Regions from separate parts of the Streptomyces sp. NPDC087310 genome, predicted to be linked through region 1. Evidence: riboswitches for the same ligand, from Rfam matches in the RefSeq annotation. Region 1 holds a riboswitch; the other holds the start of a gene.
The links. Region 1 has a riboswitch for cobalamin ahead of ACIO3P_RS33820 (ABC transporter substrate-binding protein). Riboswitches for the same ligand answer to the same signal wherever they lie in the genome.
Positions count from the first base shown of each region.

Region 2: another riboswitch for cobalamin. It lies ahead of ACIO3P_RS33180 (ribonucleoside-diphosphate reductase subunit alpha); the one in region 1 lies ahead of ACIO3P_RS33820 (ABC transporter substrate-binding protein).

Region 1 covers NZ_JBIUYF010000010.1:158,299-165,891, reverse strand. The annotation lists gene ACIO3P_RS33835 (hypothetical protein) at 1-230, shown strand, start outside; gene ACIO3P_RS33830 (ABC transporter ATP-binding protein) at 279-1,073, opposite strand; gene ACIO3P_RS33825 (FecCD family ABC transporter permease) at 1,070-2,065, opposite strand; gene ACIO3P_RS33820 (ABC transporter substrate-binding protein) at 2,269-3,369, opposite strand; cobalamin riboswitch at 3,438-3,620, opposite strand; gene ACIO3P_RS33815 (response regulator) at 3,699-4,355, shown strand; gene ACIO3P_RS33810 (hypothetical protein) at 4,322-5,593, opposite strand; gene ACIO3P_RS33805 (sensor histidine kinase) at 5,610-6,938, opposite strand; gene ACIO3P_RS33800 (RNA polymerase sigma factor) at 7,215-7,593, opposite strand, start outside.
Region 2 covers NZ_JBIUYF010000010.1:19,189-26,781, forward strand. The annotation lists gene ACIO3P_RS33175 (ribonucleotide-diphosphate reductase subunit beta) at 1-822, opposite strand, end outside; gene ACIO3P_RS33180 (ribonucleoside-diphosphate reductase subunit alpha) at 822-3,272, opposite strand; cobalamin riboswitch at 3,417-3,559, opposite strand; gene ACIO3P_RS33185 (YbdD/YjiX family protein) at 3,685-3,927, opposite strand; gene ACIO3P_RS33190 (carbon starvation CstA family protein) at 3,924-6,143, opposite strand; gene ACIO3P_RS33195 (GntR family transcriptional regulator) at 6,323-7,087, opposite strand; gene ACIO3P_RS33200 (extracellular solute-binding protein) at 7,328-7,593, shown strand, end outside.

The DNA of each region.
Region 1 (7,593 bases):
TGCCCTCGGCGCTGGCCGTCCTCGGGCTGCCCGTACTGGCGCTCGGAGTGGTGAACCTGGCCTTCCTCGTCCCGGCCGGGGCCGGCGCCGAGGGTTCGCCGTTCGCCGGCGCGATCACCGTCAACGCCGTACAGACCGGGTCGATCGCCGTACTGGAAGCCGTCCTGCTGACGGCCGGCCTCCGCGCGCTGCGCCGCGAACCGCGCACCCGGCCCCCGCTCCCGGCGTAGGGACCGCACCACTCGGGCTCGGGCTCCCGGGCCCTTGAGCTGTCGGGTTCAGTCCCGCGGCACCGTACCGAGGAACCGCACATGGGGGCGGCCTCCGGCGGCGTCCCGGGTGACCGCCGCCCGTACGCGGTAGACGTCCGCGATCAGTTCCTCGGTGATGACGTCGCCCGGGGCGCCGCCCGCCACCGCGCGGCCCTCGCGCAGGACCACCACCTCGTCGCAGTACATCGCGGCGAGGTTCAGGTCGTGCAGGGCGATGACGGTGGTGACCGGGAGCGCGGCGACCAGGTTCAGCAACTCCAGTTGGTGCTGGATGTCGAGGTGGTTGGTCGGCTCGTCCAGGAGCAGTTCGCGGGGGTCCTGGGCGAGGGCGCGGGCGATCTGGACACGCTGGCGCTCACCGCCCGACAGGGTGTGCCAGGACTGCTCGGCGCGCTCCGTCAGTCCGCTGCGCTCCAGAGCCGTCCGTACGGCGATGTCGTCCTCGGCGGACGGCGCCGACCAGGCCCGGCGGTGCGGGACACGGCCGAGCCGTACGACCTCGCGGACGCTCAGCTCGACCTGCGTGTCGGTCTGCTGCTCGACCACGGCGACCCGGCGCGCGACCGCGCGGCGGCCCACCTCGCCCAGCGTCCTGCCGTCCAGGGTGACGACGCCCGCGGTGGGGGCGAGGACACCGGAGAGCAGCCGCAGCAGGGTGGACTTGCCCGAGCCGTTCGGGCCCAGCAGCCCCACCGTGGAACCGGCCGCGGGCGCGAGGGAGACCCCGTCGAGGATGAGGCGGCCCCCGGCGGTACGGGAGACCCGGGCGGCGTTGAGGCCCGGTGGCGCGGTCGTCGTCATCGGGTCCTCCGGGTGCGGTGGAGGACCAGCACGAACGCCGGTACCCCGATGAGCGAGGTCACCACGCCGACCGGCACCTCCTGCGGGTCGAGCACCGTACGGGCCAGGGTGTCGACCCACACCAGGAAGACCGCCCCGGTCAGCGCGGTGACCGGCAGCAGCCGGCTGTGCCCCGGGCCGACCAGGGCGCGGGCGGCGTGCGGCAGGACGAGCCCGACGAAGCCGATCGCGCCCGCCGAGGAGACCAGCGCGGCCGTCAGCAGCGCGGTGACACAGAGCAGCACGAGGCGCGTACGGGCCACGGAGACGCCGAGGTGCCCTGCCGCGTCCTGCCCGAAGGCGAACGCGTCGAGCGTGCGCGCGTACCCGCCGCACACCACCAGCGCCACCACGAGGACGGCGCCGCAGACCTGGACGTCGGTCCAGCCGGCGCCGCTGAGCGAGCCGAGCAGCCAGAACAGCACCCCGCGGGTGGTCTCCGCGTCGGCGGCCGTCATCACGACGAAGGAGGTGAGGGCCGAGAAGAGCTGCATCGCGGCGACCCCGGAGAGCACCACCCGGTCCGTCGTCCCGCCGAGCGTGTGACTGAGCACCAGCACCATCGCGAACGAGCACAGCGCGCCGAGGAACGCCCCGCCCGAGATGGACAGCGCCCCTCCCCCGGCCCCGAGCACGACCACCAGGACAGCGCCGGTGGACGCCCCCGAGGAGACGCCGAGGACGAAGGGGTCGGCGAGCGGGTTGCGCAGCAGGGACTGCATGATCGCGCCGCACACCGCGAGCCCGGCGCCGCACACGGCGGCGAGCAGGGTGCGCGGCAGCCGCAGGTTCCAGACGATGCCGTCGCGGATCGGGGTGAGGTGCGACTCGCCCCAGCCGAGATGCGCGGCGACGACCGACCAGACGTCGCCGACGCGGATGTCCGCGGGCCCGATGGTGATCGCCACGGCGACGGAGAGCGCGAGCAGGGCGAGGGCGCAGGCCCAGCCCACGGGGCGGGCCCAGGCCGCCGCCCGGACCCGGCGGAACCGGCCGGCGGGGGACGGGGCCGCGGGAGACGGGGCCGCGGGGGACGGGGCGCTCTCCGGCGCGGGCGACGTACGCGACGCCTGCTCCGTGGTCGTGGCCTGCTCGGGGGCGGTGGCCTGCTCGGGGGCGGTGGCCTGCTCGGGGGGCGTGGGCCGCTCCGTGGTCGTCACGCGGCGGGCGCGTACGCGCGCAGCGCCGCCGCCACCCGCTCGACGCCCTCCACGGTGCGGATGCTCGGATTCATCGCCTGGCCGCTGAGCCGGACGTACCGCTGGTGCTTCACCGCGTCCATGTTCTTGGTGACCTGGTTGGTCTCCAAGAACTCGATCTTCTTCGCCGCCGTCTCGGCCGTCTCCGACCTGCGCGAGAGATCGCCGATGACGAGGAAGGCGGGGTCGCGGTCGGCGACCGTCTCCCAGTTGATCTGGGGCCACTCGTCATGGGTGGAGTCGAAGACGTTCTTCGCGCCGACGGCGTTCGTGATGATGCCGGGCGCGCCGCAGCAGCCGCCCATGTAGGGGGCCTCGGAGTTGGCGAACCAGTAGAGGAAGGTGGTGTCCTTCGCCTTCTTGGCGTCGATCCCGGCGACCGCCTCGCTCATCCGGCCCTTCAGCTCGGCGATGAGCCGGTCGCCACGGTCCTCGACGTCGAACACCGTGGCCAGATCGCGGATCTCGCCGTAGATGTCCTCCATCGTCAGCGGTGTCGCGCGCGATCCGTCGGTGTCGCCGCTGTTGTCCTTGGCGCAGTCGGACGGGGAGACGTACGTCGGCACGCCCAGCTTCTCGAACTGCGCGCGTGTGGCCACGCCGCCCTTGCCCAGGGTGGACTCGAAGGAGGAGGCGACGAAGTCGGGCTCGGCGTCCAGGACCTTCTCGAAGGAGGGGTTGTTGTCGGCCAGCCGCTCGACCTTGGCGTTCTCCTTCTCCAGGCTCTTCGGCAGCGGGTCGGTCCAGGTGGCGGTGCCGGCCATCCGGTCGCCGAGGCCGAGGGAGAGCAGGATCTCCGTGGTGCCCTGGTTGAGCGAGACGGCGTGCTCGGGCGGCGCGTCGATCCGTACCTTCTGACCGCAGTTGGTGACGGTACGGGGATAACCGGCGGCCTTGCCGGAACCGGAGTCGGAACCGGAACCGGACCCTGAGTCGGTCCCCGCCCCGGAGGCGCCGTCCTGAGCGGTGGTCGTTCCCCCTCCGCCGCAGCCGGTCAGCAGCAAGGTGCCGGCGGCGAGGACAAGAGCGGTACGGCGGACAAGGCGTGCGATCGGCACGGAGTCGTTCCTCTGCGTCGAGGGCCCATGCGCGGAGCCCGGTCGTACGGTGCTCCCCCGCCACGGGACGCGGACGGAGGCCCGCCAGCAGGTCTTCGGACTCGGGGTCATCCGGACGGAAGCGCCTTCCCGGACTGCCGTCCAGTGGCCGATGCCCCGCCCGTCGCCCTCACCGCTGCGCGTCAGCTCCGGATTCGCACCGGATTCCCTGACCCACGTACATGGGTTCGACTGGCCTCGGCAAGCTATCACAGGCGGTTTTCCGCCCCACTGCGGCACTTTCCGGCGCTTTCCGCCCGGCGGCGCTCCGGGGCTGCGGACAATGGGGCATGCCGGAAACCGCGCCCGTGAGCGTCGCCCTGATCGACGACCATCCCGTGGTCCTCGCGGGCATCGAGTCCTGGTACGCGGCGTCGGAGCGGCCGATCGCGGTGACCGCCAAGGGGCCCGATCTGTCGGTGGCGACGAGCGGTCCCGGCCGGGACGCGGATGTGGTGGTGCTCGACCTCCAGCTCGCCCACGGGGTGCCCGCCTACCCCGAGCTGCGGCAACTCGTCGCACAGGAGCGGCAGGTCATCGTCTACACCATGCAGGACAGCCAGGAGACCGCCCTGACCTGCCTGGACCTGGGTGCGTTCACCTACCTCACCAAGGCCGAGGGGGAACGCCACCTCATGGCGGCGACCCTCGCGGCGGCCGACTGCCGCCCGTACACCCCGCCCGCGCTGGCCGGGGCGTTCGGCAGCGACGCGCGCAAGGGGCGGCCCGCGCTGACCCCGCGCGAGGTGGAGGTGCTGCTGGAGTGGTTCCAGTCGGAGTCCAAGGCGATGGTCGGGGCGAGCCTGGGGCTCTCGGTCCGTACGGTGAACACCTATCTGGAGCGGGTACGGATCAAGTACGCCAACGCGGGCCGGCCCGCGACCACCAAGGCGAACCTGGTCGCGCGGGCCATTCAGGACGGGCTGACGTCGCTGGACGAGCTGTGACCCCGGCCGGCCGGGACAGCGGCGAGCGCGCCCTCCGCGCCGGCCGCCATGCCAGCGTCCGCGCCGTCCGCCGGGGCCGTGCTCCCGGCCGGGGCGTCGAGGGTGCAGGACGCCTCCACCAGCAGCAGCCCCTCGCTGCGTACGGTACGGACCCGCACCCCGTGCTCGGCCGTCTCCGGGATCTCCGTCAGCGCCGTCAGCGGACTGTCCGTCACGACGCTCACCCGCACCAGGCCGCCGCCGCGCACGACCGTGGCGCGGGCGCTGCGCTCGGCGGTCGCGAGCGCGGCGAGCACCGGCTCGGTGAGCGCGCGGCGCAGCCGCCGGTCCACCGGGGCCGAGGCCCCCCGTACGGCGAGCTGTACGTCGACACCGTGCCGTTCGGCGACATCGATACCGGCCCGTAGTTCGTGGAGCAGCGGATCGTGCGCGTGGTCGCGCTCCGCGAAGAGCCGCCGCAGCCGGGCGGCCTCGACGGCGGAGCGGCGCCGTACGGTCCCGTCGCCGGGACGGAGCGAACCGTCGGCGAGCCCGGTCAGCAACGGCAGCACGGAGCGGCCGAGTTCGGCGTAGCGGGCCCGCTGGTCGGCGTGGACCTGGGCGGCGACGGCCGCCTCCGTACGCACGCGCTCCTGTTCGCGCCCCGTGGCGCTCGCGGCGGCGGCGCACTCCCCGAGCGACCGGGCGAGCATCGCGGCGGCGACCTGGAAGGTGCAGATGGCCAGGGCGCTGACGGCCATGCCGGAGGCGGCCTGCCGGGTCGGCACCCCGGCGAGCAGCAACTGCGTGAGCGTGAGCACGAGATGACCGCCGATGAAGACGAGCGTCGGCCCCAGTCCTGCGTCGAAGAGCAGCAGCACCCCGAACCAGCCGATCTCCAGGAACGTCCAGTGCGGGGTCCCGATGAAGTCCTCCACGGGCAGCCGGCTGGTGGCGACGGTCGACGCGACGAGGGCGCAGGTCAGGCCGAGCACCACCCAGGGTCGCGGCCGGCCGCGACCGTCGGCGCCGAGCAGCGCGTCCACCATGATGAGGAGGGTCAGCAGGGTGAACGCGAAGAGCTGGACCCAGGGCTGGTCGTAGTCGCGCAGGCTGGTGAGGAGCGCGGGCAGGGCGAGCCCGAGGTGCACGGCGGTGAGGATGAACAGCCCGGCCACGCGCAGCCCGGCGCGCATGTCGCGGGCGATCCGGTCGGTCAGCGGATCGGCGCCGATGCCGTCAACGGCGTTTTCCGTCAAGGAACTTGGCTGTGGATCAGACACGGGGCCACTCCAGCCGTACGGTCGTGCCCTCGCCGGGCCGTGAGGCGATCGTGGCCCGGCCTCCCGCCGACTCCATCCGTTCGACGATCGAGCGGGCCAGCCCCCGGCGGTGCGCCGGTACGCGCGCCCGGTCGAAGCCGGTGCCCTCGTCGCGGACGGTGACGGTGACGGTGTCCCCGTCCCGGGCCGCCGCCACCGTCGCGGAGCCGGTGCCCGCGTGCCGGTCCACATTGCGCAGGGCCTCCCCCAGCGCGCCGCGCAGTGCGACGGCGGCGGGGCGCGGGACCGGGCCCAGGGAGCCGGGCGTACGGTCGAACGCGGCGCGTACGGAGAGCGGGTGGCCGTCGAGTTCCGCGAGCAGCTCCCAGGTCAGATCGGTCAGGCCCGTCTCGTACGCCTCGTACGACTCGTGCGGGGCATGCGAGGCGTGCGGATCGCGCGGATCGTGCGGCTCCGGGGGGTGTGCGGGCGCGCGCTCCGCGGCGAGCCTGCGCAGGTCCTTGCCCGCCTGGGTGCGGACCACGTCCGGGTCGAGGGAGCCGCCGTGCGCCGAGACCATCAGCAGGGTGGCGCACGCGGTGTCGTGCAGCGTGGCGAGGTGTTCCCGCTCGGCAGACCGCTGGGCCTGCGCGACATCGTGCCGCCGCCGGGCCTCGGCAGCCCGCGCGCCCGCCGCGTCGGCGGCCCTGCTGCCGCGCAGGACGAGCCGGTACATCCCCTGGCAGAGCAGGGTCTGGACGAAGAGCCAGCCCACGTTGGGCAGCGCGTACGTCCAGCCGTCGGGGCGGTCGAGCACCGCGCCGGCCAGATCGACGGCGGCGAGCAGGGCGGCCACCGGCAGCGCGAGCCGCGCCGGGTGCGTGAGCTGGTAGGCGACGGCGACGATGCTGACGACGACCAGCACCCAGGTACTGCCGTACTGGGTCTGGGAGGCCGGAATGGTCAGCGCCTGGGTGAGGCAGAGCGCGGTCAGCACCGCGAGGTCGGCGACGAGGGTCCGGCGCGGATGACGGCCCGCCCGCGCGAGCCGGTAGTGCAGCAGGCTCCAGACGATGACCCCGGCGGAGACGGCCGAGGCGGCGGGCATGGCGTCCACCGGCATGGCCGGTACGGCGAGCAGGGCACCGGAGCAGACCACGACGACCCGGATCCGGTGGGCGTACCGGAACGCGAAGGCGACGAATTCACGTTCGGCCGGGCCGGGGGCGTGCGGGTCCGGCGGGGGCTTTGGGGCCTGTTGACGCCGGTGCTTCTCCGGAAGGCTCCCTAAGGGGCTGGTGTTCTTCCCATGCTTCCCATGCTTCTCATTCGCCTCATGCACCACTCGGCGCCTCACCCGTCACATTTTCCCGTGCCGATTGTCGGTCGATTGACCGTCACACGTCGGGGGCGTCCGGCGATAGCGTTTCTCCGGTCAGGGTCCTGACGTTTCGACCGCTCTCAGGGGGGAGCGGTCATTGTGGCCGCACGCACCCCTGCCTCATGGGGGTGGGCAGGGGTACGTGCGGGATTACCCTCAGGCGCCCGTACGGGTTCCGTACACATTTCCGTACGGGCGCGGTTCGGGCAGGCGTACGAGCAGGCGTACGGGCGCGGTTCAGGTCGCGCGGGCGCCGGTCAGCGGTCGGCGGAGGTCCGAGTCCCGCTGCACGGTCAGCGGATCCTCGGGCCTGGCCCGGGTCAGATACTGCGGCACCGGCGCCGAGTCGCGCCCCGTGTCCCGTACGAGCCCGTAGCGCGAGCGCGGTGCGTCCTGCCCGCCGTCCGGCGGGGTGGTGAGATCCGCGGAGACGGCGTCCCAGGACAGGGGCAGGATGTCGAGGTTGTAGTCGGCCTCCGTCTCGTTGAGGTGGAGGGTCACCTCGCCGTCGAGATGGAAGTACTCGTTCTTCCACATCTGCTGGGCGCCGGGCGGCAGGACGATCAGACCGTCCCGCTGATTGCCCATCCAGGTGCCCGTGGTACCGGCCTTGGGA
Region 2 (7,593 bases), 140 kb from region 1:
CGTGTTCATGCCCGGCAGTCCGTCGCCGCACAGGTCGCGGCCGAACTGCAGCTCCGCCTCCACCGCCTCCTTCAGCATGTCCGTGACCTGCTGCTGGAGCGCGTCGTCGAACAGCTCCGGCTCCTCCTTGCGGACCGTGTCCACGACCTCGAAGGCGAAGTTCATGTGCATGGTCTCGTCACGGAAGACCCAGTTCGTGCCGGTGGCCAGGCCGTGCAGCAGGCCGCGCGAGCGGAACCAGTAGACGTACGCGAACGCCCCGTAGAAGAACAGGCCCTCGATGCACGCCGCGAAGCAGATCAGATTCAGCAGGAAGCGGCGCCGGTCCGCCTGCGAGTCCAGGCGGTCGATCTTCTCCACCGAGTCCATCCAGCGGAAGCAGAACTGCGCCTTCTCACGGATCGACGGGATCTCCTCGACCGCGTCGAAGGCCGCCGCGCGGTCCTCCGGGTCCGGGAGGTACGTGTCCAGCAGGGTCAGATAGAACTGGACGTGCACGGCCTCCTCGAAGAGCTGGCGCGAGAGATAGAGCCGCGCCTCCGGGGAGTTGATGTGCTTGTAGAGCGTCAGCACCAGGTTGTTCGAGACGATCGAGTCGCCCGTCGCGAAGAACGCGACCAGCCTGCCGATCATGTGCTGCTCGCCGGGGGACAGCTTGGCGAGGTCGGCGACGTCGGAGTGGAGGTCGACCTCCTCCACCGTCCAGGTGTTCTTGATCGCGTCGCGGTAGCGCTCGTAGAAGTCCGGGTAGCGCATGGGGCGGAGCGTCAGCTCGAAGCCCGGGTCCAGGAGGTTCTTCCCCGCTGATTCGGTGGACGTCATTACTGGCATGCCTCGCAGGACTCGGGGTTTTCCAGGGAGCAGGCGATCGCCTCGTCGGTCGGGGTCGCCTGTACGGGGACGGGGACGGGGACAGGGGTGGGAGCGGCCGCGGGGGCCGGCGCCGACTGCCCGCCGGCCGCCCGCGCGATCCGGGTCGCCGGGCGGGACCGCAGGTAGTACGTCGTCTTCAGCCCCTTCTTCCAGGCGTACGCGTACATCGAGCTGAGCTTCCCGATGGTCGGCGTCTCCAGGAACAGGTTCAGCGACTGGCTCTGGTCCAGGAACGGCGTACGCGCCGCCGCCATGTCGATCAGTCCGCGCTGCGGGATCTCCCAGGCCGTACGGAACAGCTCCCGTACCTCCGCAGGGATCCAGGTGAAGCCCGCCACCGAGCCGCTCGACTCGCGCAGCGCCTCGCGCGTCTGCGCGTCCCAGACGCCGAGCCGCTTCAACTCGTCCACCAGGTACGAGTTGACCTGGAGGAACTCCCCGGAGAGCGTCTCGCGCTTGAACAGGTTCGAAACCTGCGGCTCGATGCACTCGTACACACCCGCGATGGACGCGATGGTCGCCGTCGGCGCGATGGCGAGGAGGAGCGAGTTGCGCATGCCGGACTTCGCCACCCGGGCGCGCAGCGCCGCCCAGCGCTCCGGCCAGTTCAGCTCCACGTCGTAGTGGTCGGGGTGGAGCACCCCGCGCGCCGCGCGCGTCTTCGACCAGGCGGGGAGCGGGCCGTTGCGCTCGGCGAGGGCGCAGGACGCCTCGTACGCCGCGAGCATGATCCGCTCGGCGATCCGGGTGGAGAGCGCGGCGGCCTCGGGGGAGTCGAAGGGCAGCCGCTTCTTGAAGAAGACGTCCTGGAGCCCCATCGCGCCCAGGCCCACCGGGCGCCACTTGGCGTTGGAACGGCCCGCCTGCTCGGTCGGGTAGAAGTTGATGTCCACGACCCGGTCGAGGAAGGTCACGGCCGTGACGACGGTCTCGTCCAGCCGCTCCCAGTCGATCTCGCCGGTGGCCGCGTCCACGAACGCGCCCAGGTTGACCGAGCCGAGGTTGCAGACGGCCGTCTCGCCGTCGTCCGTGACCTCCAGGATCTCCGTGCAGAGGTTGGAGGAGTGGACGGTGTGGCCGGGCTCGGCGGTCTGGTTCGCCGTACGGTTCGACGCGTCCTTGAAGGTCATCCAGCCGTTGCCGGTCTGCGCGAGGGTGCGCATCATCCGGCCGTACAGCTCACGGGCCTTGATCGTTTTACGTGCGAGACCGTCGGCCTCCGCCTTGCGGTACGCGGTGTCGAACGCGTCGCCCCACAGGTCGACCAGCTCCGGCACGTCCACCGGCGAGAAGAGCGACCACACGCCGTCCGACTCGACCCGGCGCATGAACTCGTCGGGGATCCAGTGCGCGAGGTTGAGGTTGTGCGTACGGCGCGCGTCCTCGCCCGTGTTGTCCCGCAGTTCGAGGAACTCCTCCAGGTCCGCGTGCCAGGTCTCCAGGTAGACGCAGGCGGCGCCCTTGCGCCGGCCGCCCTGGTTGACGGCCGCGACGGAGGAGTCGAGGGTCCGCAGGAACGGGACGATGCCGTTGGAGTGGCCGTTCGTCCCCCGGATCAGTGAACCGCGCGAACGGATACGGGAGTACGAGAGCCCGATCCCGCCCGCGTGCTTCGAGAGCCGCGCCACCTGGTGGTAGCGGTCGTAGATCGAGTCCAGCTCGTCCAGCGGCGAGTCCAGCAGGTAGCAGGACGACATCTGCGGGTGGCGGGTGCCGGAGTTGAAGAGCGTGGGGGAGGAGGGGAGGTAGTCCAGCCGGCTCATCAGCCGGTAGAGCGCGGCGACCTCGTCCAGCGCGTGCGCGCTCTCGTCCTCGGCGAGCCCGGCGGCGACCCGCAGCATGAAGTACTGGGGCGTCTCGATCACCTGACGGGTGAGCGGATGCCGGAGCAGATAGCGGCTGTAGAGCGTACGCAGCCCGAAGTAGCCGAAGCGGTCGTCGGCGTCCTGGTCGATCAGCGCGTCGAGCCGGTCGGCGTGGCGCGTCACGAAGGCGGCCGTACGGTCCGCGATCAGGCCCTCGCGCTGCCCGACGGCGATGGACGCGGAGAACGACACGGCGCCCTGGGAGGCCGCCTCGTCGGCGATCGTACGGGTGAGCAGCCGGGCGGCGAGACGGGAGTAGGCCGGGTCCTCCGAGATCTGCCCGGCCGCCGCCTCCGTGGCCAGCTCGCGCAGCTCGGCCTCGTCCGAACGGGCGTTGCGGCCACGCAGCGCGGCGGCGGCGATCCTGCCCGGGTCGGCGTCGGGCAGATCGGCGGTCAGCTCGGTCAGGGTCCGCAGCAGCGCGGTGCCGGGGGCGTCGGCCTGCCCGGCGGCGGTCGCCGCCCCGTGCTCGGACTGTGCCTCGGACTGTGCTTCCGAGACAACTGAAACCGGATCCGCTGGCGCGATGGTCACGTGGTTCTCTCCCTCGCTCGGCTCTGGGCCACGAGGAGGCACGGGTCCGCGCGCACGGACGTACCCCGCCCTCGCAGGGCGGCACACCGCGCCGCGTCCACCGGCCCAACCGCGAGGCCCGGACGTCTGGGCGTCCGGTTCGGTCGAGCCGGACGCACTGTCGGCAGGTGTTCGGACTGGAGGGCGCGACAAAGCGCGCCACAGCACACCGTTGCGGGACAGTTCCGGATTTACACCGGATTCCCCTGCGTCGACAGCGAGGTCGAGCATACATCTGGGGGGCGCGCGGTGCGCCACCCCCCAGATGTTGTGTCGTACGTCGCCGCGGTACGAGATCAGCGGCGGCCCGGCGAGCGCCCGGCGAGCACTCCGCGAGCACTCCGTGAGCGTTCAGCAACCGCTCAACAACCGCTCAGCAGCAGCGGAATCCCTCGCGCGGGTCGGCCTCACGGGCGTCCGTGCGGCTGCGTTCGAAGGCGCGGCGGGTCATGACCTGGCCGGCCGGGTCACCGGCGGTGGCGTGGGCCACGTAACGCTCGTACGCCGATTCGCCGGTGAACTCCCGCACGTACCAGCGGACCCGCCGGGCCACCTGCCGTACCCGCTCCACCCGGCTCCCACTCCGACTCCGGGCCTGGCTCCGGAGCCAGGTCATGCCGGGCCCGTCCCCGCCGGGACGCTCTCCCGCGCCGTGGCCTCGGCGGCGGCCAGCTCCGCCTTCTCCTCCTTGGTGGGGATCATGCCGGCCGGGGCGACGATCCTGGACTCGGTGTACGGGGCCTCCACCAGCCGGACGGACTCCGGGTCGCGGATCGCCTTGAAGCAGACCCGTCCCGCGTCCGCGATGACCACGAGGATGAGGACCGCGAAGAGGGCCGAGAGCACCCCGTCCACCGTGGAGTTGGTGACGACGGTGTGCATGTCGTCCATGGTCTTGGCCGGGGCCAGCACCTCGCCCCGGTCGATGGCCGACTGGTACACGTCGCGCTGGGTGAAGAAGCCCACCCTCGGGTCGCCCGAGAAGATCTTCTGCCAGCTCGCGGTGAGGGTGACGGCCGCGTCCCAGGCCAGCGGCACGGCTGTCACCCAGGCCCACTTCAGACGGCCGGACTTGACCAGCAGCGTGGTGCAGACGGCGAGCGCCACGGCCGCCAGGAGCTGGTTGGCGATGCCGAAGAGCGGGAAGAGCTGGTTGATGCCGCCCAGCGGGTCATGGACGCCGACCCAGAGGAAGTAGCCCCAGCCGCCGACCACGACCGCGCTGGCGAACCAGACGCCCGGCTTCCAGCTCACCTGGCGCATCGGCTTGTACACGTTGCCGAGCATGTCCTGGAGCATGAAGCGCCCGACACGGGTCCCCGCGTCGACCGTGGTGAGGATGAACAGCGCCTCGAACATGATCGCGAAGTGGTACCAGAACGCCTTCATGGCGGTGCCGCCGACGACGGACGAGAAGATCTCCGCCATACCGAGGGCGAAGGTCGGCGCGCCACCGGTGCGCGACAGCAGACTGGTCTCCTCGACGTCCTTCGCCGCCTGGGCGAGCTGGTCGGGCGAGATGGTGAAACCGAGGTTGGCGACCGCCTGCGACGCGGACTCGACCGTACCGCCCATCACACCGGCCGGGGAGTTGACCGCGAAGTACAGGCCCGGGTCGATGATGCAGGCGGCGATCAGCGCCATGATCGCGACGAACGACTCGGTCAGCATCGCGCCGTAACCGATCATCCGGATCTGGGTCTCCTTCTGGACCATCTTCGGCGTCGTGCCCGAGGAGATCAGGGAGTGGAAGCCCGAGAGCGCGCCGCACGCGATGGTGATGAAGACGAACGGGAACATGGACCCGGCGAAGACCGGACCGTCACCGCGGCTCGCGAACTCGGTGACGGCGTCCATCTTCAGCGTCGGGAGCGCGATCGCCACGCCCAGCGCCAGCAGCACGATCGTGCCGACCTTCATGAAGGTCGACAGGTAGTCGCGCGGCGCCAGCAGCATCCACACCGGGAGTACGGAGGCGAGGAAGCCGTACGCGATCATCCAGATGACCAGGGTGCCGGCTTCCAGCGTGAAGGTGTCGGCGAGCGAGGACTCGGCGACCCAGCCGCCCGCCACGATGGCGAGCAGCAGCAGCGCCACCCCGATGAGCGAGACCTCGGTGACCCGACCGGGGCGCAGCACCCGCAGGTACACGCCCATGAAGAGGGCGATCGGGATGGTCATGGCGATGGAGAAGACGCCCCACGGCGAGTGCGCCAGCGCGTTGACGATGACCAGTGCCAGCACGGCCAGCAGGATGATCATGATCATGAAGACGGCGATCAGCGCGGCGGCGCCGCCGAAGGGGCCGATCTCGTCCCGGGCGATCTGGCCGAGGGAACGGCCGTCGCGGCGGGTGGAGAAGAACAGCGTCACCATGTCCTGGACGGCGCCGGCGAAGATGACGCCCGCGACGATCCAGATGGTGCCGGGCAGATACCCCATCTGCGCGGCGAGTACGGGGCCGACCAGGGGCCCGGCGCCCGCGATGGCCGCGAAGTGGTGGCCGAACAGCACGCGCCGGTCGGTGGGGTGGAAGTCGACCCCGTTGTCGAGCCGTTCGGCCGGGGTGGCCCGGGTCTTGTCGACCTTGAGGACCCGGTTCGCGATGAAACGGGAGTAGAAGCGGTAGGCGATCGCGTACGAACCGAGGGCGGCGGCCAGCATCCAGGCGGCAGAGACCTCCTCGCCCCGGGAGAGGGCGAGCACCGCCCAGCCCGCCGCGCCCACCAGGGCGACCAGTGCCCAGACGAGGATGGATCTCGGGGTGAGACCACGTATGGATTTCGGCCGGTCGTCCGTCGACGGCGCCTCGGTCGGTGCGGGCTCTGGCATGGCGAGTCGTCCCCTCACTGGTCACCTGCTTAATGCGCAGGAAATCTAGGGGACCATCCCGGGACACGCCACCACCAGCCCATATCCCGGTACGTTACGTGCCCGCGCCCGGTGGGTTTATGCGGGGGTGGCGGGTTTTCGTCACGGGTTCCGGACCGGGCCCCCGGCCCGGTCCTACGTCACGGGCGCGGGCGTTGGAGGCGCGCCACGAACTTGTAGCGGTCGCCGCGGTAGACCGACCGTACCCACTCCACCGGTTCGCCGGCCGCGTCCAGCGAGTGGCGCGACAGCATCAGCATCGGCAGGCCCACGTCCGTACCGAGCAGCCCGGCCTCGCGCGGGTTGGCGAGGGACGTCTCGATCGTCTCCTCGGCCTCGGCGAGATGGACGTCGTACACCTCCGCCAACGCCGTGTAGAGGGACGTGTACTTGACGAGTGAGCGGCGCAGCGCGGGGAAGCGCTTCGCCGAGAGGTGCGTGGTCTCGATGGCCATCGGCTCGCCGCTCGCCAGCCGCAGCCGCTCGATCCGCAGTACGCGTCCGCCGGCGGTGATGTCGAGGAGTCCCGCGAGGGTGTCGTCGGCCGTGACGTAGCCGATGTCGAGGAGTTGGGAGGTCGGTTCGAGGCCCTGGGCGCGCATGTCCTCGGTGTACGAGGTGAGCTGGAGGGCCTGGGAGACCTTGGGCTTGGCGACGAAGGTGCCCTTGCCCTGGATGCGTTCGAGCCGGCCCTCGACGACCAGTTCCTGGAGCGCCTGGCGCACGGTCGTCCGCGAGGTGTCGAACTCGGCGGCCAGGGTGCGCTCCGGGGGTACGGGTGTCCCGGGCGGCAGCGTCTCCGTCATGTCGAGCAAGTGCCGCTTCAAGCGGTAGTACTTGGGTACGCGGGCCGTACGGGTGGCGGGTCCGCCCTCGGTCTCCGTACCGACCCCGTCCGTGGCCATGGCCTGCCTTCCCGACTCCTGCGCTGCTGCCGTCACCGGCTCCTCCGTCTGTCGCGGCTCACATGGTGGCACGGTCCTGCCACGAGGCGTCGCCCTCGCTCAGGTGTCGGTCCGATAACGGACACGACTGCCCTTCTTATACACCCTTGACACCCCTAAAGGTCTAGGCCAAGCTCCCCCCTACTGGTCTAAACCATTAATTGGACCAGGGGGGGTTGCAGTGTCCCTGAGGAGGGTGGCGTGAAGCGCAAGCTCATCGCGGCGGTCGGCGTCGCAGGCATGGTGATCGGCCTCGCGGCCTGTGGTTCCGACGACCCGAAGGGCGGGGCGGCCGGGGGAGATTCCGCGAAGGAACTCACCGTCTGGCTGACGGTGGACGCCCAGAACAACTGGCCGGAGCTGGTCAAGGCCGCGGACGCCGCCGTGGTCAAGAAGCACCCGGGCATCAAGATCAAGCACGAGTACTACGGCTGGCCCGACAAGAACACCAAGCTCGACGCCGTGCT